4 regions of the Hymenobacter swuensis DY53 genome follow, and region 1 is predicted to be linked to each of the others. Evidence: riboswitches for the same ligand, from Rfam matches in the RefSeq annotation. Region 1 holds a riboswitch; each other region holds the start of a gene.
The links. A riboswitch is a leader RNA that binds a small molecule or an ion and turns the genes downstream of it on or off. The one in region 1 is predicted to bind S-adenosylmethionine.
Positions count from the first base shown of each region.

Region 2: it holds a riboswitch for S-adenosylmethionine, as region 1 does, so the genes downstream of both, HSW_RS19320 (O-acetylhomoserine aminocarboxypropyltransferase/cysteine synthase family protein) here and metH (methionine synthase) in region 1, are expected to answer to the same signal.
Region 3: it holds a riboswitch for S-adenosylmethionine, as region 1 does, so the genes downstream of both, HSW_RS09390 (amino acid permease) here and metH (methionine synthase) in region 1, are expected to answer to the same signal.
Region 4: it holds a riboswitch for S-adenosylmethionine, as region 1 does, so the genes downstream of both, HSW_RS09440 (phosphoadenylyl-sulfate reductase) here and metH (methionine synthase) in region 1, are expected to answer to the same signal.

Region 1 is NZ_CP007145.1:4,564,100-4,570,075, forward strand. It holds gene HSW_RS20905 (alkene reductase) at 1-1,064, opposite strand, end outside; gene HSW_RS20910 (OmpA family protein) at 1,191-2,258, opposite strand; gene HSW_RS20915 (OmpA family protein) at 2,343-3,440, opposite strand; SAM riboswitch class I at 3,669-3,782, shown strand; gene metH (methionine synthase) at 3,854-5,976, shown strand, end outside.
Region 2 is NZ_CP007145.1:4,166,528-4,172,503, forward strand. It holds gene HSW_RS19305 (erythromycin esterase family protein) at 1-1,372, opposite strand, end outside; gene HSW_RS19310 (lipocalin family protein) at 1,551-1,970, opposite strand; gene HSW_RS19315 (LysM peptidoglycan-binding domain-containing protein) at 2,212-2,505, shown strand; SAM riboswitch class I at 2,850-2,963, shown strand; gene HSW_RS19320 (O-acetylhomoserine aminocarboxypropyltransferase/cysteine synthase family protein) at 3,355-4,737, shown strand; gene metX (homoserine O-acetyltransferase MetX) at 4,991-5,976, shown strand, end outside.
Region 3 is NZ_CP007145.1:1,861,261-1,867,236, reverse strand. It holds gene HSW_RS25080 (TSUP family transporter) at 1-629, shown strand, start outside; gene HSW_RS09390 (amino acid permease) at 713-2,170, opposite strand; SAM riboswitch class I at 2,472-2,564, opposite strand; gene HSW_RS09385 (guided entry of tail-anchored proteins factor 1) at 2,870-3,337, shown strand; gene HSW_RS09380 (EcsC family protein) at 3,486-4,226, opposite strand; gene HSW_RS09375 (Gfo/Idh/MocA family protein) at 4,750-5,817, opposite strand.
Region 4 is NZ_CP007145.1:1,876,671-1,882,646, forward strand. It holds gene cobA (uroporphyrinogen-III C-methyltransferase) at 1-198, opposite strand, end outside; gene HSW_RS09430 (sulfate adenylyltransferase subunit 1) at 376-1,665, opposite strand; gene cysD (sulfate adenylyltransferase subunit CysD) at 1,762-2,670, opposite strand; gene HSW_RS09440 (phosphoadenylyl-sulfate reductase) at 2,863-3,642, opposite strand; SAM riboswitch class I at 3,957-4,048, opposite strand; gene HSW_RS09445 (lipopolysaccharide biosynthesis protein) at 4,230-5,708, opposite strand; gene HSW_RS09450 (DUF7033 domain-containing protein) at 5,880-5,976, opposite strand, start outside.

The DNA of each region.
Region 1 (5,976 bases):
CCATGGTCGCCGGGCACGTAGAACGTGCTGGGGTCGGGGGCATTGAGGGCCGCGCCGGTGCGGAACCGCTCTACCAGGTCGGGGTTGGCGATATAAGGCACCCCGAAGGCAATCAGGTCGGCCTCGTTGTTGGCCAGCGCCTTATCGGCCGTTTCGTGGGTGTAGCCGCCGTTGAGGATGAAGGTATTGCGGAATATTTTGCGCAAATGAGCCGCTACGGCTGGTACACCGGCCTGGGCCGCCATTGGGTGACCCGGCAGCGCCTCAATTACGTGCAGATAGGCCAAGTTGAACTGGTTGAGCTGCTCGGTGAGGTAGCTGAAGGTTTTCACACGGTCCGAGTCCTGAATGCTGGCGCTGCCTTGGGGCGAAAGACGGATACCCACGCGGTCAGCACCCAGCTCATCTACCACGGCCTGCACTACTTCCAGCACGAAACGGGCACGGTTTTCCAGGCTGCCGCCGTACTCGTCGGTGCGCTGGTTGGAGCCATCCTGAATGAACTGGTCGAGCAGGTAGCCGTTGGCCCCGTGAATCTCAGCGCCGTCGAAACCGGCCAGCTTGGCATTGCGGGCCGCCTGCCGAAACTGGTCGACCACGCCCGGAATTTCGGCCAGCTCCAGTGCGCGCGGGGCCGGAATATCCTCCATGCCCTTATCGGTGTAGGCCTGGGCCCCAGCCGGCGCAATGGCCGACGGACCAACCGGCAGCTCGCCGTTGTGAAAGAACGGGTGCGACACCCGGCCTACATGCCAGAGCTGGATGTAAATCCGGCCACCGGCCGCGTGTACCGCGTCGGTTACTTTTTTCCAGCCGGCCACCTGCTCCTCGGAGTAGATGCCGGGCGTATTGATGTAGCCCACGCCCTGAGGCGAAACCTGTGAGCCTTCGGTAATAATGAGGCCGGCCGTGGCGCGCTGCACGTAATAGGTCACCGTCGAGTCGGTGGGCACGTTGCCGGGGTTATCAGCCCGGCTGCGCGTCATGGGGGCCATGGCGAAACGGTTGGGCAAAGAAAGTGCGCCTACCTGAGCGGGCGTGAAAAGGTTGGGAATCTGGCTCATGAGAAACTACGTGTGGATAGAAACCCTGCCCCGGACCAAAGCCGTTTTGCAGGACAGTTGCTTTTAACCGATGTAGCAACACTTATGTTTCAGCCAGCTTATTTCCCCATTTATCTACTTCCTGGTTCACTGCCGCACCACTTCTACCCGGCGGTTACGGGGCCGTTGCTGTGGGTCGCGGTTGTCGGCTACTGGGCGGGTGCCGCCATAGCCCCGCGCCGCCAGCCGCACCGAGTCGATGCCCTGTTGCACCAAGTACTGGCGTACCACCCGGGCCCGCTGCCGGGAAAGGCGCAGGTTCAGGGCCGCCTCGCCCACATTATCGGTGTGGCCCGCTATTTCCAGCCGCATAGCCGGCTGCTCGCGCAGGCGGCGGGCCAGCGCGTTGAGCGTGGGACGACTGGAAGGCAGCAAATCGGCAGTGCTTTGGGTGAAGTACAGATTAGGTAAGGTGAGCCGCTGGCCCTTGGTGAGTTGGGCTAGTCCGTCCAGCCGTACTGGCAGTGTATCCGGGGGCACAACAGCCCGGGCCGGGGCTTTCGGTACTATCCAGCCGGGGCCGCCCGAACCAAGCGCAGCCGGTTTCGCCACAGGCAACGGTCTTGCTGCCAAGGCTGCTGGTGGCACGGGCGTACCCGCCTCCCGAACTTCGGAAGGAGGTACGGGCAAGGCCGTCCAGAGGTAGCGGGTGGGAATGGGTTCGAAGATGGGCCGGCCGCTGAAAAAGTCTTCCATCGACACATCGGGCCGCTCCCACCCCAGCACTAGCCTCGATTCCAGCGCATTCTGGTAATACTCAACTCGCAACGCGTACACTTTGCCTGCCTCCAGCCGCACCCGCACCTGCCCATCCGTAACGTACTGGTTGCGCCAGGATTCCAGCAGCAGCCTGTTGCCGATCCACACCCGCACGCCATCATCCACTGTCAGGTGCAGAATATAGAGGCCCGTGGCCGGTGCTTCCAGGAAGCCGGTCCAGCACACCGAAAAATGTTCTTTGCTGATACCGGTAGCCGGCGGCCGACTGTGCCACTCGAAATCCAGCTGCGCATCGATGCGCTCCACCACGGCTTCCTCAAAGTTTTCGCCGTTATAATACGTAGCCGCCAAGCCGTGCGCGGGCAGAGTTTGGGCAGTAGTCGGAAGGCAGGCGGAAGCACACAGCAATAAGGTGCTCCAATAGAAATAAGTCACGCGGCAGGTAGATTGGGCTACAAGATAGAAGGGAGCCCGCTTTTTCCTGCAACACCGCAACTCACCCTACGCTTTTTCCTTCCGCTACTGTACCACCACCTCCACGCGACGATTGCGGGGCCGTTGCTGTGGGTCGCGGTTGTCGGCTACCGGGCGGGTGCCGCCGTAGCCCCGCGCCGCCAGCCGCACCGAGTCGATGCCCTGTTGCACCAAGTACTGGCGTACCACCCGGGCCCGCTGCTCGGAGAGGCGCAGGTTCAGGGCCGCCTCGCCCACATTATCGGTGTGGCCCGCTATTTCCAGCCGCATAGCCGGCTGCTCGCGCAGGCGACGGGCCAGCGCGTTGAGCGTGGGACGACTGGAAGGCAGCAGCGCAGCGGTGCTTTGGGTGAAATAGAGGTTAGGCAGCGTTACGGCCGCGCCTTTGCTCAGGGCCGATAAGTCCGGCAGCGGCACCGTATCCGGCGGGGCCACCGGATTTGTCGGCGGCGGAGTACGGCGGGGACGACGTACGGGCCGGGGCGCAACCGGAGCCACCGGCCGCCGCCCCACTACTACAGCCGGCTTAAGAGGCGTACTGGTTACGCCGGGCGGTAGCCCCGCCGTTTGCGGGCGGACTGGTTGAGCTTCGGGTTTGCTGGCCGCTACCGGTATGGGCACCGCCGTAGCCGGCAGGCTGGCGTACAGATATGCCGCCGGAATCGGCTGCGGCTCCTCCATGGTGGCCGGTAGCTGCCAGGCCAGTGAAGCGCGCGAATCCTGACCGGCTTGGTAATAGTCTACCCGGATGGGGTAGTAGCGCCCGGCCGTGAGGGCAATCTGCGCCGTGTAGCTGCTGACGGCTTGGTTTTGCCAGGAATTCAGAATACGCTGACCGCCCACCCACACCCGCATCCCGTCGTCCGTCGTCATCCGGAACGTGTACACGCCCGTTACCGGGGCGTACAGGTGACCCTTCCAGCGCGCTGAGAACCACTCGCCCGGTACGCCCGGCCCCGGCGACACAAAATGGTCGCCAGTCGGCCCGATGGTCCAGTTGAAGTCAATGCCCGGATCAATACGACTGAGGGCCAGCTTCCCGAAGTTCTGGCCCTCGTAGTATTGCCCCCGCAGGCCTGCCCCCTTGGTACGTGGCTGCGCGGTACTTAGGCCACTGAGCAGCAGTAGCCATCCAAAGGCCATGTTTCGGAAGTAGCGGGCTGGTAGCATAGCGGGATACAGTTACGGGTGAAAGCAAATTCGGCAGAACTTCAGAAGCAGGAAAAAGGAATTCAACCAAGCGGCTGCTTTACCACAACGAATTATCGGGCGGCACCTATATATTTTTTTTCCGCAACACCGCGCACCAACGCAGGCCAGACGGTTCGGGCCGAATTGATTTTTGCCGATTCCGCTGTATCTTCGCCGTGTTACTTATCCAGAAAGACCGAGGGATTGGGCCCGATGACGTCTTAGCAACCTGAAATAAAACAAGGTGCTAACTCCCGTTTCAGGGCCTTTCCGGGCTCTGGAAGAAGATAAGAACAGGCGTGCTCCCGGCGCGGCTCTTTCTGGATAGGCACTTTTTGCCGCTGATTCCCCTTAGAAGAGCCGATATGCCGACCGTCCTCACCGCCTCCGCCCCTACTGCGTCTCCCCTTCACGACATCCTGCGTCAGCGCGTGCTGATTCTGGACGGCGCCATGGGCACCATGATTCAGCGCCACACGCTCACGGAGGAAGATTTCCGGGGTACGCGCTTTGCCAATCACTCGCATCCCCTGCGCGGCAACAACGATTTGCTCAGCCTCACGCGGCCCGATATTATCCGGGGCATTCACGACGAGTACTTTGCGGCCGGGGCCGACATGGTGGAAACCAACACCTTCAGCGGCACCACCATCGCCCAGGCCGACTACGCGCTGGAGCACGTGGTATATGAGTTGAACTACGAGTCGGCGCGGCTAGCGCGGGAGTCGGCGGATGCCTTTACGGCCCTCACGCCCGACAAGCCGCGCTTCGTGGCCGGGGCCGTGGGGCCAACCAACCGCACCGCCAGCCTCTCGCCCGACGTCAACCGCCCCGGCTTCCGGGCCGTGACCTTCGATGAGCTGGCCACCGCCTACCTGGAGCAGGTGCGCGGCCTCGTGGACGGCGGCTCCGACGCGCTGCTCATCGAAACCATCTTCGACACGCTCAACGCCAAGGCCGCTTTGTACGCGGTGCAGAAGTTCTTCGACGAAGGCGGCAAAGTGGTGCCGGTCATGATTTCGGGTACGATTACCGACGCCTCGGGCCGTACCCTGAGCGGGCAGACCGTGGAGGCCTTCTGGAATTCCATCCGCCACCTGCCGCTGCTGAGTGTGGGTTTGAACTGTGCCCTCGGCGCCGACCAGCTCAAGGTGTACATCAAGGAGCTGAGCCGCATTGCCGACGTGCACATTTCGGCCTACCCCAACGCCGGTTTGCCCAACGCCTTTGGCGGCTACGATGAGTCGGCCCAGGAATTTGCGGGCGTGGTGGAAGGCTACTTGGCCGACGGCCTCGTGACGGTAGTGGGTGGCTGTTGTGGCACCACGCCCCAGCACATCGGTGAGTTGGCCCGGCTGGCGGAGAAATACGCGCCGCGCACCCTGCCCAAGGTACCCAAAGCCACTCGTCTGAGCGGTCTGGAACCGTTTGGCGTGTACCCCGACAGCCTGTTCGTGAACGTGGGCGAGCGGTGCAACGTCACCGGCAGCCGCGCCTTTGCCCGCCTCATCCGGACCGGCAACTACGAGCAAGCCCTGCAAGTGGCCCGCGACCAGGTAGAAGGCGGCGCCCAGGTGATTGACGTGAACATGGACGAAGGCATGCTCGACTCGGAGCAGGCCATGACCACCTTCCTGAACCTGATTGCCTCGGAACCCGACATTTCGCGGGTGCCCGTCATGATTGACTCCTCGAAGTGGAGCGTGCTGGAAGCCGGCCTCAAGTGCGTGCAGGGCAAGAGCATCGTCAACTCCATTTCGTTGAAGGAGGGCGAGGACGTATTCCGGCAGCGGGCCCGCACCGTACGCCAGTACGGCGCGGCCGTGGTGGTCATGGCCTTTGACGAAAACGGCCAGGCCGACAACTACGAGAAGCGCATCGAAATCTGCCAGCGCAGCTACGATATCCTGGTGAACGAAGTCGGTTTCCCGGCCGAGGACATCATCTTCGACCCCAACATCCTGACGGTGGGCACCGGCATGGAGGAGCACCGCAACTACGCGCTGGACTTCATCGAGGCCGTCCGCTGGATCAAGCAGAACCTGCCCGGCGCCCTCACCAGCGGCGGCGTTTCGAACATCAGCTTCTCGTTCCGCGGCAACGATGTGGTGCGTGAGGCCATGCACTCGGCCTTTCTCTACCACGCCATCCGCGCCGGCCTGGACATGGGCATCGTGAACCCCAGCCAGCTGGCTGTGTATGATGAAGTACCCCAGGATCTGCTGGAGCTGGTGGAAGACGTGCTGCTGAATCGCCGCGCCGATGCCACCGAACGCCTCGTGGACTTCGCCGACACGGTGAAGCAGAAAGACAAGGTGGAAGTGGTGGCCGACGCCTGGCGCAGTTTGCCGGTGAAGGAGCGTTTGCAACACGCGCTGGTGAAAGGCATTACCGAATTCATCGACCAGGATACTGAGGAAGTGCGGCAACTGGTAGGCCGCCCGCTGGAGGTGATTGAAGGCCCGCTGATGGCCGGCATGAACGTGGT
Region 2 (5,976 bases), 400 kb from region 1:
CAGGCGGGCGAAGGGCCGCGTTCTGCTGCCCCAGCTTAGCCGACGGCATATCTGCGAAGGAAACTGGAGTTGCTGGCTGCAGTACAGCCACTGTTGACGTGGCCGCATGAGGCGGCTGGATGGATTTCAAATATAAAAGTCCATCAATGGCCTCACTCCAGAGGCCGGAAATTGGCAGAAATTCGAAAGCGTATGTGGTCAGGCGGCGGCCCGGCGCATCGTGCTTCAGGCTGACGAAACTGTACTCTTGCCCCTGGGCCAGCAGATTGGCTTCCAACGTGCCCGGGGCAGGCAGCGGGACAGTCTGGTGCCTGCCCCAGTAACCGAAGCCATGGGCGCCGCTACCGGCCAGTGTACTGAGTACGTATACCGCGTCCTCACCCAAAGCCGCTTTCACGATCTGGCCCATCGGTTTGAACTGCTTCAGTTCAGCGTTTTCCAGACTACTCACCTTGCCCGACAAATGCCCGATGGCACCCCAACACAGTACCTTTTCCTGAGGGTGCTGGCGCAGATACCACAGCAGGTTGTCGGCCATCTGCGCGTCGCGGGCATTGCTGTCAGCAGCTTTAAAGTCGGCGGAATCCTTAGCGGCGGGGTCGTTGGTAGTGTAATCGTGCGCCAGCGCCTGTACGCTGCGTATATGCTGTAGCCAGAACGCGGCCCGCTCCCGCCGTTTGGCATCGGGGCCAGCCCCTATCCTTTCCAGTATCTTACGGACTTTACCCAGCTGCATGTTAAACAGCACAATCTGATGAGAAGGCGGAAATATGTTTTGTTCCCCCATCATACTCAGGCATTCGTCCAGATAATCGTAGGCAATGCCATCTGCTCCTTTTTCAGGCTTCAGGAAGTTTTCCAGCTCCTCCAGCATCTCATCATTACCCCACCCAATCTGCGAGTCAAAACCGGCTACACGCAGCCCATTCTTTCCCAGCAGCGGCAGCAGGGCCTGAAACTCCTCCGTTTCCGTCCAGACCGGATATACCGAAGCCATAGTAGCAGTCGAGGCCGGCGCGCCCGTCTGAACTTCGCGCTCGGCGCGGTCCAGTGCGTAGAAGCCGCTTTCAAACGCCACAGTAGTAAAACCCATCCGCTCCTGCAGAAATCGTATCAGCCTGATTTTCGCCTGCGTAACCGTCCCGACGCCATGCGTCGGCTCGCCGAGCATTACCACCCGCGCACCGCCAATTTCCTGGCGGAGGAAGTCCAAATCTGAGAAATTGGTATCAGCCGGATCAATCGTACGCACTGCATGCACAGGCAGAGCTTGGGTAGTAGTAGCCGGGGCAGACTGAGCCAGCGTGCGGACGGAGCTGCTGAGCAAAAGCAGTATGCTGAGCAGCGCCAATTGGCGGATAGGCACGAACATGCGAATAAGATAAAGAGAAGAGATAGACCGGCTGGCAAGCTATAACCTTTTGCGGCATTCTGGCCCTGTCACAGGAGTAGCCCCCACTTCTTTCCACCAGGATTTATGGTACAAAAAATCGCCCTGCCGCAAATGCAACAGGGCGATTCTTGTGAAAGATCGGGCAGCTTGACGCCGCTTATTCTTTTTCCAGGCGCAGTTCAGCACCAGCGTCGCTCTTTAGCGTGAGCTTATCATCAGTGAGCGTTACTACAGTAAACGTGTTGCTTTGGGCAGCACCGTCGGGCGTCATCGTAATGGTTTTGCCGGCCTGGTTGAAGTCGTATTTACCATTTACCGCGCCAGCGGGCGAAGTCATGTTGTACTGGCCGTTGGCAAAGAAGGTAATCCGCTCGTCTTCCTGAGCATCGGTTTGCTTTACTTTGTCGCCGGTGGCACTTAGCTCTTTATCGGTTTTCCACACTTTGCTGGTAGCACCATACAGCATATTTACACCTTCTACTTTGCCTTCTTTGCTACCGCAGGAAGCAGCAGTGAAGAGCACCAATAAGACAAGCAGGCTGGCCAGAAGGCGGAAAGGGGAGGTCAGGGTTTTCATGGGGGAGAAAGAAGTAAGGTGAAGAAAGTAGCAGGGTAAGGCACAACCCATTTTCAGGGCCATTACAGCGCCTCTTACGGGGTCAGCCAATAAGATGTTCGCTGCTTTCAAACCTCAACCGTACAGAATCGATGGGTTGTACAACCAATTGCTTACCACGGCGTAAGACACCCTGACGCCCCCGCCCTGCTGCAGTCCGTCACTTCTTTCCCCTCTTTTCCTCTTAACGCATCTACATCTTATGGGACTGTTCGATTTTCTCTCCAACGAAGGCGAAAAAAAACCGGTTGAACCCGCCGCAAAACCGGCTGCCGGTGGTGCCACGGATTTCTTCGGCAACGCTGATAAAACAGCCGCCGCCGGTGAAACCTACACGGTAGTAAGCGGTGATTCCCTTTCCAAAATTGCTCGCAACCATTACGGCGACGGCTCCAAATGGCACCAGATTTACGAAGCCAACAAAGCCATTATCGGCTCTGACCCCGACAAAATTGAGGTAGGCCAGGTACTTACGCTACCCAAAGCTGTAAGCTAGATCAACTTCTTGGTAATATTCAAAAAGGCAGCCTTACAAAGGCGGCCTTTTTGCTGTTTATATAAGGTTGAAGACAGTAGTTTTTAGTCGCCTGATACACGAGTAAGTAAGGGCTGATAACCCGCCTGTTTACTTTCTACTTCGCAGCAAACGGGCCACTACAAGTACAACGCACCTGACAATTGTTTCTCTATCAATCCTATACAATCAACAGTTCGCCCGGCTAACAAAGGGCCAGCCGGGAATAAATATTTTTCATGCAGCTTGCATATCTCAAAAATACGCTGCTACCTTTGCAACACCAACCCGGTACTCCTTCGTTAGCGACGAGGAAGTTTTCATAGGATTTATACAGAAGTGGCGAGAGAATAGGCTCCCTGACCCACTGGCAACCTTCGACCGCGCGAAAGGTGCCAATTCCTACCCGACCAGCCATTTGGCGGCGGGGCATATAACCCAGGAGTACCATGCACAACGCCCCCACTTTCGCCCAGTTCGTCCCCACCGCTCCGGCTACCTTCGGGTCTGCCGCTTCGCCGTGGGGTTTCCGCGTTTCCCCAGTTGCCGCTCTGGCCACCTACCGAATGCGAATGCGTGGCTGTTGCAGCGCGTGTTGTTGCTGTTGCTAGCCTGAGTCCGGCTACGCAGCCTCCCCTCCTCCTTTTTTTATCCCGGCTCTGACCGGTGGTGCCGACTTCCGGCACCCGGCAGCCCCACCGCATTCTAACCGCCTTGCATCCAGCATTTTTCGGTGGTTTTGATGTGATTCCTGCCTCACTCAGGCAGGCTTTTTCCAGCGGTTTGCGCTCCTTCTTCCGATATCCCAACGCCTTCTAAATCAGCCTCATCATGTCCACGCAGAACTTCCACTTCGAGACGCTCCAACTCCACGCCGGCCAGCAGCCTGACCCCATAACCGGCTCCCGCGCCGTGCCGATTCATCAGACCACCAGCTACGTGTTCAAGAACGCCGAGCACGGCGCTAACCTGTTTGCCCTGAAGGAGTTCGGCAATATCTACACCCGCCTAATGAACCCTACCACCGACGTATTTGAGCAGCGCGTGGCGGCCCTGGAAGGCGGCGTAGCGGCTTTAGCGGTATCGTCGGGGCAGGCGGCCCAGTTCATTGCCCTCAACAACATCCTGCAGGCCGGCGACAACTTCGTGAGCACCACGCACCTGTACGGCGGCACCTATAACCAGTTCAAGGTGGCCTTCAAGCGCCTGGGCATTGAGGTGCGCTTTGCCGACGGGGACCAGCCCTCCAAGTTTGAAGCCCTGATCGACGAGAAGACTAAGGCCATCTACCTAGAAACCATTGGTAATCCCAGCTTCAGCATTCCGGATTTCGAGGCCATTGCCGCCATTGCCAACAAGCACGACTTGCCGCTTATCGTGGATAATACCTTCGGGGCGGGTGGCTACCTGTTCCGGCCCCTGGAGCACGGCGCCAGCATCGTGGTGGAATCGGCTACGAAGTGGATTGGAGGCCACGGCACCAGCGTGGGCGGCGTGATTGTGGACGGCGGCACCTACGACTTCGGCAACGGCAAGTTCCCGCAGTTCACGGAGCCATCCGACGGCTACCATGGGCTGATTTTCAACGATGTGTTCGGCAAGAACGGCCCGTTCGGCAACATTGCCTTCATCATCCGGGCCCGGGTAGAAGGCTTGCGGGACTTCGGTCCTTCGCAGAGCCCGTTCAACTCCTTCCTGCTGCTGCAGGGCCTCGAAACACTGAGCCTGCGGGTAGAGCGTACCGTGGAAAATGCGTTGCGGGTGGCTACCTGGCTGGAGCAGCATCCGCAGGTGGAAGCTGTCAACTACCCCGGCCTGCCCAGCAGCCCCTACCACAAGCTGGCCCAGAAATATCTGAAGCGCGGCTACGGCGGCGTGCTCACCTTCGCCATCAAAGGCAGCAAGGAAACCGCCACCCAATTCATCGACAACCTGAAACTCGTGAGCCACTTGGCCAACGTGGGCGACGCCAAGACGCTCATTATCCAGCCCTCGGCTACTACCCACCAGCAGCTTTCCGATGAAGAGCAGCGCGCGGCCGGCGTACTGCCCACGCTGCTGCGTCTGTCGGTAGGTATTGAGCACTTTGACGATATCCGCGCCGATTTGCAGCAGGCTTTCGATGCGGTGCGCAACGCCGCCACGCCCAATACTGCCGAAGGCACCCTACTGCCCGAACCCGAAACTGAACACGCTGCACCGCTGGAAGTGTAAAACTTGAGAGGGGTTATCGTCCGGCCGCAGGTGAGAGAGCGGCCAGGCTAGCACCTTCCAGCATGTGGCGGCGGGCGTACGCCGGAGCTTTTCGTGAGAGAGGAAGCCCCGGAATCAAGTCGCCCGCACCTTTTTCTGAGAGTTGAATTATGAGTGATGAATGATGAATTGGCAGCCCAACCCATCCACGCAAAGCCCCATTTCATCATTCATCACTCAACTCTCCTAATTCATCACTCATAATTCTCCCCCAATGCCTTCCGCAGAATCCCATGTGTTTCGTTTGCCCCGGCCGCTGCGGCTGGAAAACGGAGCCGTGTTGCCTCGGGTAGAGGTGACGTACCACACTTACGGCCGCCTCAACTCCTCCCGCGACAATGTGGTGTGGGTGTGCCATGCCCTCACTGCCAACTCCGACGTGCTAGACTGGTGGCCCGGGCTGGTAGGGTCAGGCTGTCACTTCGATCCACAGGACTGGTTTATTGTATGTGCCAATGTGCTTGGCTCCTGCTACGGCACTACCGGCCCGCTTACGCCTGATCCGGCAACGGGTGAGGCCACTTTTCAGCATTTCCCGTTGGTAACCATCCGGGATATGGTGGCGGTGCATGAGGCCCTACGGGAACATCTGGCTCTGGGCCGGGTGCATACGCTGCTCGGCGGGTCCCTGGGCGGACAGCAGGCCGTGGAATGGGCTGTGCAGCGGCCGGAACTATTTGACAATCTGGTACTGCTAGCTACCAGCGCCCGGCACTCGGCGTGGGGCATTGCCTTCAATGAAGCGCAGCGGCTGGCCATCTTCGCCGATGCTACTTACCACGAAGCCACGCCGGCTGGCGGGGCGGCCGGCTTACGGGCGGCCCGGGCGGTGGCTTTGCTCAGCTACCGCAGCCACGATGCCTACGGCCAGACCCAAACCGATGTCGACGACGAAAAGCTCGACGATTTCCTGGCCAGCTCCTACCAGCGGTATCAAGGTGATAAGCTGGTAGCCCGCTTCAATGCCTATAGCTACGTAACTCTGTCGCGGGCTATGGATACGCACCACGTTGGTCGGGGGCGGGGCGGCGTGCAGGCGGCCCTGGGCCGCATTCGGGCCCGCACGCTGGTGCTCGGCATTACCTCTGACGTGCTGTTTCCGCCTTCGGAGCAACAGTTGCTGGCCCGCTACATCCGGGGGGCTATGTACGCCGAAATGGATTCCCGGTACGGCCACGATGGGTTTCTGATTGAAACCGC
Region 3 (5,976 bases), 2.2 Mb from region 1:
CCGCCGCCGTGAGTGCCAGCATCCACACCGCCGAAATGTTTGCCAGCGGGGCCTCCGGCTACCACCATTACCGCTTCGGCAACGTGAACAAGCGCCTGTTCAAGGCCCTCCTGATTCCGGGCGTGCTGGGGGCCATTGCGGGTGCGTATCTGCTGTCGAAATTCGGGGAAACGTATGCCGGCTACGTGAAGCCGTTGCTGGCGGCTTATCTGCTCCTCTTAGGTATTCGCATCATCAGCAAGGCGTTCAGCAAGCCTGGCCCGCGCAAGAAGCACAAGAAGCTGGGGCTACTGGCCGCGGCCGGCGGCTTCCTCGATTCGTTCGGTGGGGGCGGCTGGGGGCCGCTCGTGACCAGCACACTCATTGCCGGGGGCCGCACGCCGCAGTACGTTATCGGCTCGGTGAGCGTCACGGAGTTTTTCGTCACGTTTGCCAGCGCCGTCACGTTCTTCGCCACCCTAGGCATCTCGCACTGGCAGATTATCCTGGGTCTGATTCTGGGCGGAGTAGCGGCCTCCCCGCTGGCCGCCCGCCTCGCCGGCCGACTGCCCGTGCGCTGGATGTTTGTGGGCGTGGGCCTGATGGTCATCGTCTGGAGCCTCTGGGCACTGCGGAAGCTGTTCATGTAACTATCCTGCTTACTTCGTTGACACAAAAGAGACCTGCTACATATGTATGTGGCAGGTCTCTTTTGTGTCAACGAAGATGATACTTACGCAGCTTGTTGCGCCGCATTATTCTGCCCCAGTTTGCTGTGCTTGCGGCCGTAGCCGAAGTAGATGGCCAGGCCGATAGCCAGCCACACCGCCAGCCGCAACCACGTTTCCCAAGGCAGCGCCAGCATCATCACCACGCAGGTCAGGATGCCGAGGATGGGTACCAGCGGCACGAAAGGCGTACGAAAACCGCGCGGCGCATCCGGCTCCCGCTTGCGCATGATCAGGATGCCCACGCACACCATCACGAAGGCCAGCAGTGTGCCGATGCTTGTCATCTCACCTACCACCGAAATCGGCACGAAGCCGGCAAACAGCGCAATGAACAGCCCCAGCAGCAGATTCGACTGCAGCGGCGTGCGGAACCGCTCGTGAATGCGCGCAAAAACCGGGGGCAGCAGGCCGTCTTTTGCCATGCTGAAAAACACCCGGCTCTGGCCCAGCAAGTCCACCAGAATCACGGAAGTGTAGCCGATGATGATGGCCAGAATTACGGCCGACGACAGCCAGGCGTAGGGCGTTTTCTCGATGGCAATAGCCACCGGCGCGGCGCTGTTCTTGAACTCGGTGTAGTTGGCCAAGCCGGTCATCACGTGCCCGAAGAGCACGAACAGAATAGTGCAGATAACGAGCGAGCCAATGATGCCAATGGGCATGTTACGCTGCGGATTCTTGGTTTCCTGGGCCATGGTGGCCACAATGTCGAAGCCGATGAACACGAAGAACACCACGCCCGCCCCGCGCAGAATCCCGCTCCAGCCGAACTCGCCAAAGGTGCCGGTGTTCTGCGGAATGTAGGGTTGGTAATTGGCCGGGTCGATGTACTGCCAGCCTAACGCAATGAACACTAGCACCACCGACACCTTCAGTGTAACCACCAGCGCGTTAAACCACGCCGAACCCGACGTACCGCGAATGATAATCAGGGTGATGGCCAACACGATCAACATAGCTGGAATGTTGACGAAGCCGTGCACAATACTGCCGTCGGCCAGCGTAGCTGTTTCAAACGGCGACATCACCAGCTGCGGCGGCACAATGATGCCGTATTTGCTCAGGAATTTGAGCAGGTACTGCGACCAGCTGATGGCCACGGTGGCCGCGCCCACCGAGTATTCGAGCACCAAATCCCAGCCGATAATCCAGGCAAACAGTTCGCCCATGGTAGCGTAGGCATAGGTGTAGGCCGAGCCGGCCACGGGCACCATGGAGGCAAACTCGGCGTAGCACAGCGCCGAAAAAGCGCAGCCCACTGCCGCCACCACAAACGAGAGCGTCACGGCCGGACCGGCGTTGTTGGCGGCGGCAATACCGGTGAGCGAGAACAAGCCTGCTCCGATAATCACGCCGATGCCGATGGTGATGAGGTTGAAGCCGTTCAGACTTCGTTTAAGCGTTCCGGCGCCGGTTTCGGCCGCCTCCTGCCGCAGCAGTTCCAGTGATTTTCTGAGCATAATTAGGTGCGTCGGACATCGGCCCGACAGGTCGTAAAAGAAGAGGGAAGCAAACGGATAAAGCGGCCCGAATCTGCCGGAGCCACCACGGCCCCGGATGGCAGAAAACCAGCAACGGAACCAACTTCAGCGCAGCAGTATCGGGAAACGGCGGGCACCAACTGGCGCGCGCACTTTGGACTAGGGGTTAGCTACAACAACGCGGGCTACAACAGGCTGCGGCCATGCCCGAGGGGCGCAAAGCGGCGGCAGAAACGGCAACACGGGCTGATAAGCAGGGCAGAAAGCGCACGGCAACTTGTTTTTATATGGTCAGGAATTGGCACCGTTCCGCAGCTTGCGGGTGGTTGCCGACGCGTCATCGAGCCTGTCTCTCAGCGCCTCTGTATAAAAACAATCCTTTGGCTAGAAAGAATTGATGGGGCAAAGGTAAAGCCAGATTGCTGCCCCCGCAACCAGGAAGCAACTGGTGGTACGCTGGCCTCACCCAATAATACACCTCTCCACACCGTCAAAAATCCCGCGACGCGGCCTGGAAACGAAGGTTTAATCAAAAAATTTAAATTTTCACGAAGGCCAGTTTTGGCCCAGTTATGTCAAAACTGGCACCGGAGTTGTAATTACCCTTGTAGCAGCCCGCTTGCCAGTTCAGGCAACGGCGCACTGCTTTCACCGATACAACTTCCTCCGCATAGCCTCATGAAAAAGCTCCTCATCCTTCTCGCTGCCTTCTCCCTTTCCGCCGCTGCTGCCTCGGCCCAGACGACGCCCGTTAAAGCCGCCCACGGCCAGCACATGAAAGGAGGTAAGATGCACGGCGACAAAGCCCCCAAAACGCCTGAGCAGCGCGCCGACCACGCTGCTCAGGCCCTCACCAAGCAGCTTGGCCTCTCAGCTGCCCAAACGGCCCAGGTTCGCCAGCTCCACCTCGACCGGGCCCGCCAGATGCAGGCCCACAAGGCGCAGGCCGGAACCTCCACTGGCACCGACAAAAAGCAGCATCACGAGGCCATGAAGGCTGAAAAAGCACAGTACGAAGCCCAGCTCAAACAAATCCTGAGCGCTGACCAATATGCTAAGTACGCGCAGCTGCAGGCAGATAAAATGGCCAAGCACAAAGCTCACCGGCAAGGCATGAAGCCGGGTGCAAAACAAGGTAAAAGCTAACTCTCTCTCCCATCGTGCAAAAAGCCCCGGCGTTTCCGTCGGGGCTTTTTTGGTTGTAGCAACGTGATGCTTCGTGTCGTATAATTGAATGGTTGAACCTTTGCTGGCTAAATACCATTCGCAAACCTTGATGCTAAGAGCCGTGCTTCTACGGTTTTTCCGACAAGAGATTCTCCTCGGCAAACCACCGCAGCCGGTAGCACATGATGGCTGTTTCGCCGAGCTGCGCCAGCAGCCGATAGTTGGCCACGGCCCCCACTGCTGCCCCAATCACCGGCACCAGTTGGGCCAGCTTAGCCAGGTCGATATAGTCGCGGTACTCCTGCTGGAAGGTGCGCCAGTCGAAGGTTTCGGCCGTGACGGTTTGCTGCGTTTCGGGCCATGCTGCTAGCTGTTGGTAGGTTTCGCGGCGGGTGTGCTGGCTGCTGAAGGCCAGCTGAAAGATGTGCAGCAGGTAGAGCCGCTCGGGAAAACTGCGTACGTCGTGGCCATAGAGGGCCGCAATATCGAATAGCAGCTTGAGCTTGATGCCCAGCAGCAGCGGAAAATCGGCGAGGCCCAGCAGGAAGCCGCCGGCTCCGGTCACACCACCTTCCAGGGCCGCCGTGTTACGGTACGCCCGGATACGGGCCCGCACCCGCTCTTCCCGCTCCTGCAGCGTGCCTTCCAACACCGGCCGCTGGGTAGTGTGCGTGGAGCCGAAGAGCACGCCCTGCACCATTTTCTGAATGGCCGCAGTAATGGCGACGTGCACTTTTTCCGGCAACAGCGCATTCAGCCGCGCCTGCACCCGGCGCGTAACGCGGTTCAGCAGCGTGGGCTTCTGCTGCATCTGCCGCTGCCAGGCGCGTAGTTCAGTCAGGGCTTGCTGGTCGGTCGGTAGAGACATGGCGGTGTACAGGTTGGATCTGAAACGAAATGTAGCGGTAGCAGCCACGAAGCGAAAAGTACCACCATTCCCACCCGGAACCAGAACTTAGTGTATCGGGTATCCTCCAATGAGCCGTGTCGCTTTTCCAACTGATAATACTTCCGATAATACTTATTCCGACCAACACTGGCCGGAACAAATTCGCGCTGATGATTCCACCAGAAATACCCACGAACCGCGTGATACAACAGCAACAGCGCTACTGGTTCGATGGCAATTCCGTGGCTTTTTATCATCAACCAAATGCTCAACCCCAACCAAGCCACCGAAAAATAGATGTTCCGATACCGTGTGCCCGGTGAGAATGTCAGCATGGCTAACCTTACCGTAAATCCTGCCAGGAACAACCCCATTGCTTCCTGAGCGCCGGGTGTAAGCGTCGAGGATTTAGCCAGCAGCCTGACCGGAACTGCCGGCCAAGCCACAAGCGAGGCGTAGGCACCCAGTATCAGCCACTCATGCCAGCGCAGCGGCTGCGCTATCAACCCGCTTCTTGTATCTGAGAGAATCGTTCAGGGCTTTTTACAGCATATATCCGCTCAATCATTTCCACCACTTTTAGGCCCTCCAGCGCATTAGTGGTGGCCTGGCCGCGCTGGCGGAGAGTATCCACTACGTTGTCGATAACGTGGACGTGGTTGGCGGCCGAGCCCTGGTAAGGGCCATACTGGTTGGCGGGGTTGGTGGGCGCAAGTTCGGGCATGGTGTAGTCGCGCAGGTGGCAGTAGTCTACTTTGTCCATGTACTGACCACCGAGGCGCAGACTGCCGTGCTCAGCCACCACCGTGAGGGAGCTTTCCAGGTTTCGGTCCCAGACGGCGGTGCTGTATTGCAGGGTACCAGAGCCACCGCGTACCAGATCAAACGTGATAAGGCCGCTGTCCTCGAATTCGGTGAGGCCGGCGTGGTTGAAGTTGCGGAAGCGGGCCGCGAGGTTGGTGATGTCGCCGAACACCCAGAACAGCAAATCCACGAAATGGCTGAACTGCGTGAACAGCGTGCCGCCGTCGAGGGCCTGGGTGCCGTGCCAGCTGCCGGGCGTATAGTACCGCTCGTCGCGGTTCCAGAAGCAGTTGAGCTGCACTATGTGTACCTGCCCGAGGCGGCCTTCGTCCATCACCTGCTTCAGCCAGGCAGCCGGCGGCGAATAGCGGTTCTGCATCACCCCAAACACCAGCCGGCCGGTTTGCCGGGCTACTTCTACCACCGCTTGGGCATCGGTGGTGCGCAAGGCCATGGGTTTTTCGATGACAACGTGTAAACCCGCCCGCAAGCCCTGTTGAGCCTGGGACGCGTGCAGGCCGTTGGGCGTGGCCACCGTCAGCACCTCGGCGGCGGGGCCGTGGGCGAGGTAGTCATGGAGGGAAGCATAAAACGGCACGCCCGGAAACTCCTGGGCCAACTCGGCGGCCAGCTCCGGCCGCGCGTCCACCAAGGCCGCTAAATGCGCCTCCGGGTGCCGGGCCACCAGCGCGGCGTGGCGGCGGCCGATGTGGCCCACACCGCAGATAACAAAACGAACCGGAGAAACAGCAGCAGAAACGGGCACTGGACACGAGTTGGATAATACAGCCCGCAAACTGCGAAAAAACGGTCGGTTCTGCGAAAAGTGGGGGTAAGTCGTCATCCGCAGCAGCGCGAAGGACCTACTGACAGCAAAACGATAAGCATGCTAGCAACTTGTTCAACCATAGTAAGGTCCTTCACA
Region 4 (5,976 bases), 2.2 Mb from region 1:
CACGGCCTCGGGGCGGGCGTGCCCGAGCAGGGCGCGGTTAGCCAGCGCGTCGTACAAAATCACATCGGCTTCCGACAGCACCCGCGCCCCTTTGAGCGTGAGCAGCTCCGGGTCGCCGGGTCCGGCACCCAGTACCGTAAGGCGGGGCGTTTGCATCGGTGAAATGGTGAAGTGGTGAATGAGTGAATTGTCGGTCATGCTGAGCTTGCCGAAGCATCTCTACCGCTTCGTTCAGGCGGTTCAGTAGCCCAGGGTTTAAACCCTGGGCTATGGAGCGGTTATCGGTGCTGCCATCTGATTAGCCAGCGGTAGAGATGCTTCGCACACTAGCTTGATGCGCCACATGCTCAGCATGACGTTCTGTTCGTCAGCAGCCTAAATCGAAAACGCTACTGGCGGCGCTACCGGGGCGGTGAAGTACTCGGCGTTGGCGGCTTCTACCAGGCCGGCGGCCAAGGTGTCGCCGGTCAGCTCGTCTACTAGGATGAAGGAGCCGGTGGCTCGGTTTTCCTGGTAGAGGTCGAGGGCTAGGGGCAGGGCGGTTTTGAGGCGCACCCGCACGATGTCGTTGAGCTGGGCTTGCTCGGTGTGGATGCGGCCGAACGTCTGCACATTCACTTTGTAGAGAATGGCCGGCACGGCTGCTTTGGCCAGGGCCGAGTGGTGCTGAATCAGCAGCTTGCGGCCGGGCCACAGGGGCTGCTCGCTCATCCAGCACAGAGTGGCTTCCAACTCGCGGGTGAGGGTAGGGGCCTCCGGGCCGGCGAGCACCAACGCATCGCCGCGGCTCACGTCCACGTCGTCGCGCAGGCGCATGACTACGGCCTGGGGGGCGGTGGCCGTTTCCACCTCCTGCTGATTCACCTCAATAGCCTCAATTTCCGATTCCAGGCCCGAGGGCAGCACCCGCACGCGCTGGCCGCGGTGGTAGCTGCCGCTCAAAATCTGGCCGGCATAGCCGCGGTAGTCGGGCAGCTCGGGCGTCTGGGGGCGAATGACGTACTGCACTTGAAAGCGCGGGGCAGCGGCGGTTTCTACGGCGCCGGGCACGGTTTCCAAGTGTTCGAGCAGGCTGGGACCGGTGTACCAGGGCAGGTGCTGGCTGGGCTTCACCACGTTGTCGCCTTGCAAAGCACTCAGCGGAATGGCCGTGGCGGCGGGCAGGTGGAAGTGGTTGGTGAGCTCGGCGTAGTCGGTGGCAATGCGGGCAAACACGGCCTCCTCGTAGTTCACTAGGTCCATCTTGTTCACAGCCAGCACAAAGTGCCGGATGCCCAGCAGCGCGGCAATGAGGGTGTGGCGGCGGGTTTGCTCAATCACGCCCTGGCGCGCATCCACCAGCACAATGGCCAGGTCGGCATTGCTGGCCCCAGTCACCATGTTGCGGGTGTATTGCACGTGGCCGGGCGCGTCGGTGATGATGAATTTGCGGCGCGGGGTGGTGAAGTACTTGTATGCCACGTCGATGGTGATGCCCTGTTCCCGTTCGGCGCGCAGCCCGTCGGTCAGCAACGCCAAGTCAACCACGCCGCCCGAGGCCTGCCGCTTCTCCAGCGCCGCCAGCACGTCCAGCGACACGGATTCGGAGTCGTACAGCAGCCGCCCGATCAGAGTGCTTTTACCGTCGTCCACGCTGCCGCAGGTAATAAATCGAAGTAAGTCCATGTTAGTGAAATTGTGAGGTTGTGAAATTGTGAATTGCTGTGCTGATGGGGTGAAGCGTGAGGATTTTCACGACTTCACCTATCACAACTTCACCACTTAAAAGTATCCGTTGCGCTTGCGGTCTTCCATGCCGGCTTCGGAGATGTTGTCGTCGAGGCGGGTGGCGCCCCGCTCGCTCACTTTGGCCAGCAGCAGGTCCTGGATGATGTCCTCCACGGTAGCCGCGTCGCTTTCCACGGCGGCGGTGCAGGTGGAGTCGCCCACAGTGCGGAAGCGCACCTGCCGGGTCACGATTTCGTCCTCTTCATCCAGCTGCAGGTGCTCCGAGAGGCCCAGCAGCTGGCCCGAGGGCAGCACCACGCAGGTACGCTCGTGGCCGAAGTAGATATCGGGCAGCGGAATGTTTTCGCGCTGGATGTAGCGCCACACGTCCAGCTCCGTCCAGTTGGAAATAGGGAACACGCGCACGTTTTCGCCCTTCTGAATGCGGCCGTTGTAGATGTTCCAGAGCTCGGGGCGCTGGCGCTTGGGGTCCCACTGGCCAAACTCGTCGCGCACCGAGAAGATGCGCTCCTTGGCCCGGGCCTTCTCCTCGTCGCGGCGGGCCCCGCCAATGCAGGCGTCGAACTCAAACTCCTCAATTACCTCCAACAGCGTGTAAGTCTGTAGTGGGTTGCGGCTGGGGTACTTCCCGCCTGGCTCGCGCAGGCGCTGCCGCTTAATGGTGTCTTCCACCTTGCGCACGATCAGCTTTTCGCCAAGTTGTGCAGCCAGCTGGTCGCGGTACTGCAGCACTTCGGGGAAGTTGTGGCCGGTATCCACGTGCACCAGCGGGAAAGGAAAGCGGCCGGGGCGGAAGGCTTTTTCGGCCAGGCGCGTCAGCACAATAGAGTCCTTGCCGCCCGAGAACAGCAGGGCCGGCCGCTCAAACTGCCCCGCTACCTCCCGCAGGATGTGGATGGCTTCGGCTTCCAGCCGGTCGAGGTAATCGAAAGTGGTACTCATATGAAGTCTGGATTTCAGTTCTGTTTTTGTCCGTCATGCTGAGCGCAGCCGAAGCATCTCTACCGCTTCGTGTGGTTCATTAGCCCAGGGTTTAAACCCTGGGCTACGGAGCGGTTGTCGTTGGAATCAAATTGGTAGCCAGCGGTAGAGATGCTTCGACTTCGCTCAGCATGGCGTTCTTTTTTTGCCGTTCTACCCGGCTGGTACCGGCTCCACCACCGGGTCCGGTCCGTCGTGTGGGGCGGCAGTGGTGTGCAGGCCGCACTCCTTGGCCGAAAGGTCTTCCCACCACCAGCGGCCGGCCCGGAAATCCTCGCCGGGACGAATGGCGCGGGTGCAGGGGGCGCAACCGATGCTCACGAAACCCTGTTGATGCAGCGGATTCACCGGAATGCCCTCCTGCTGCACAAAGGCCAGCGCCTGCTCCCAGGTCCAATCAAACAGCGGGTGGATTTTCACGAGGTTGTGCGCTGCGTCCCACTCCAGCGGGTCCATCGTCTGCCGATTCTGGGATTGTTCGGCCCGGATGCCGGTTACCCAGGCCCCGCGGCCGGCCAGAGCTCGGTTCAAAGGCTCTACCTTGCGGATGTGGCAGCACTCTTTGCGGTTGTCCACGCTCTCGTAGAAGGAGTTAGGGCCTTTGTGCAGCAGGAGGTTTTCGAGGGCTTCACGCTGCGGGACGTACACCGCAATGGGCTGCTGGTATCTGATCAGCGTCTTGTTCCAAGTGGCGTAGGTTTCCTGGAAGTTGCGACCGGTATCGAGGGTGAACACCTCAATAGGCAGGTCGTGGACGAAAATCAGGTGACTGATTATCTGGTCTTCCAGCCCGAAAGAGGTAGAAAAAACGGCCTGACCAGGAAAGGTTTCGGCTACCAGACGGAGGCGCTCCAGGGCGGAGGCGGCCACCAGGTGAGGGCGCAGACGGTCCAGCAAGGCGTGGGCGGCCGGCGCAGCATCAGCTACAGGCATAGCAGGAAGGGGGAGGAGGAAGCGCTTTGCCGAAAGGGGCAGAGCGTTCCGGCCAGCAGATGGCCTCGACAAAAACGGACTACGCAACGGCGCAGCGCGGTTTTCAACGAAACAGAAACGGGCGTGCGACTCCTCTGGCCGACGGCACAAACGCGCGGATCAGCTCAGGAATGGGCGGCGCACAAACCAGAAAAACGGGAGCGTGCCTAGCCCTGACAACAACACATACCCATCAACCCACAACATCCATGCTGTACGGCACAGAAGGTAGCAGAAGCGGCGGTGGCGTTGAACAAGGATTTCACGGCAACTTGTTTTTATATGGTCAGGACTTGGCACCGTTTCGGAAGTTCCGCTGGTTGCCGGCGTTTCGTCGAGCCTGTCTCTCCACGCCTCTGTATAAAAACAATCCTTTTTGGGGTAAAGAATTGGTACCCCAAATGTACGAGCCAGAATTTTATACTTCCAAATTTTTCTTTTCTAAGGAAGAAATTGTGGTGGTTGGTGGCCCGCCAAAGCTAACGCCCTGTTGCTGCGGGGAGCAAGCAACCCAAGTGCTAAGGGGACGGAAGGCTACCGGAAACAGGCTAAAAGCCGAGCCGCTTTTTTAGGCTCCTGAACAGTGTTATTACCTCGGGGGCGGTGCCAGTAACCAGAATCAGGCCGCTATATACAGCAGTTATTACCGTAGACCGGAGCAGCATGGTAAGCAGTGGCGAGTCAAGCGTTGGCACCAGCCATGCCAACCCACCCGCCACAGCCGTGATGAGCAGAATCAGCGGAATTCGCCACGTAAACGGCTGCATTTTAAAGGTGTACCATACAAACCAAGTGCGGGCCAGGTTGATGCTCATCTGGGCGGCCACCGCGGCCAGGGCTGCTCCTAGTATCCCGAGGCGCGGAATCAGCACCACGTTGAGGACGATGGTAAGTAGGGCCAGGGAACTGTTAAAAATCAGGTCGAAGCGGTAACGGGGGGAGGTAATCAGGATGAGGCCGTTGACGCCGGTGATGCCATCGAACAGACGGCTGCCCAGCAGCAAGAGCACCACCACGGTGCCCTGCGCGTAGTCGGCGCGCATGAAGGAGTAGATGAAGTCCAGATTCAGCCCAATGCCCAGTGCCAGAAAGCAGCCGATGAGGGTGTTGAGACGGGTGGTGCGCCGGTAGAAATCGGCCATGCCCGGTAAGTTCTGTTGCTTCCAGTAGTCGGCTAATAAGGGGAAGGCAATCTTGTTGAGGGAACGGGCCGGAATAGCCAGGGCCGTACTAATGTTGAAGGCAATACCGTAAATACCGGCCGCCGCCAGGTTCACCTGGGCCCCTACCATCAGGTTATCAATGTACATGATGATGCTGCCGGCCAGGGAGCTCAGGAGCGTAAAGGCACCCACGCTTAGCAATTCCTGCACCGGCCGAACCGCCAGCACCGCCCGCCGGGGCCGCCAGTGCAACTCCCCAATGTGTAGCAGATAACCAGTCAGCAAGAGTACCAGCACCCCATTCACGCTCACGTACCACAGCACGTATCCGTGAAACGATAAGATGCCTTGAGCGAACAGCAGAGCCCCACCCAGGATAAGCAGCCGCAGTAGAATATCCTGCAGAAACGAGGAAAATGCCGTGTGGTAAAGCGCCTTTAGGTAGGCATCGAGGAGAGAATAAAGTAGCGTGAACAGCGCAAATACGGCGGCCCAGAGGTAATAGGGGGCCAGCACAGTGGCCTCTTTCTCATACACCGCCATCAGCACCGGCCGGCCCAGCAGGTATAGGGCCAGCACTACCACAAACCCTACTAGCGGCACCCCCACCAGAAACGGCAGAAACCCATAGTGACCGTTTTCACGGTTACGGAAGTAGGGGAAAAACCGGATGCCCACGCTGGCAAATCCAAACGCGGCTACCTGCGCAAATAGCGTCGCCACCGACGACAAGGTGTTAGTCAGCCCCAACTGCTGCGGCTCCAAGAACCGGGGCAGCACCAGCGTGGTACTCATGAACCCCAGCGCCAGCCCCAGGTAGGAAATGATGGTGTTGCGCAGACCCTGCCGCTGAACGATGCCCAAAGGGTGAAATAGTGAGGTGGTGAGGTGGTGAGTTACCGTTTTGTCATCCTGAGCTGTGCGAAGGACCTTACGACAATAGGACGTTCCAGCGTAGGTTCCCGCAGAGGGTCGTAGAGGTTTTGCGCAGAGGAATGTAGAGTCGTTCAGACGTAAAAGATTCTTCGCGTCGGCTTAGGATGATGGTGGACTCATTTGCGCGCAAATATCCTGACCGTTGACGAAGGCCGGGTTACGGCTGCGAAGGTACTCCATGATAGCACGGAACTCG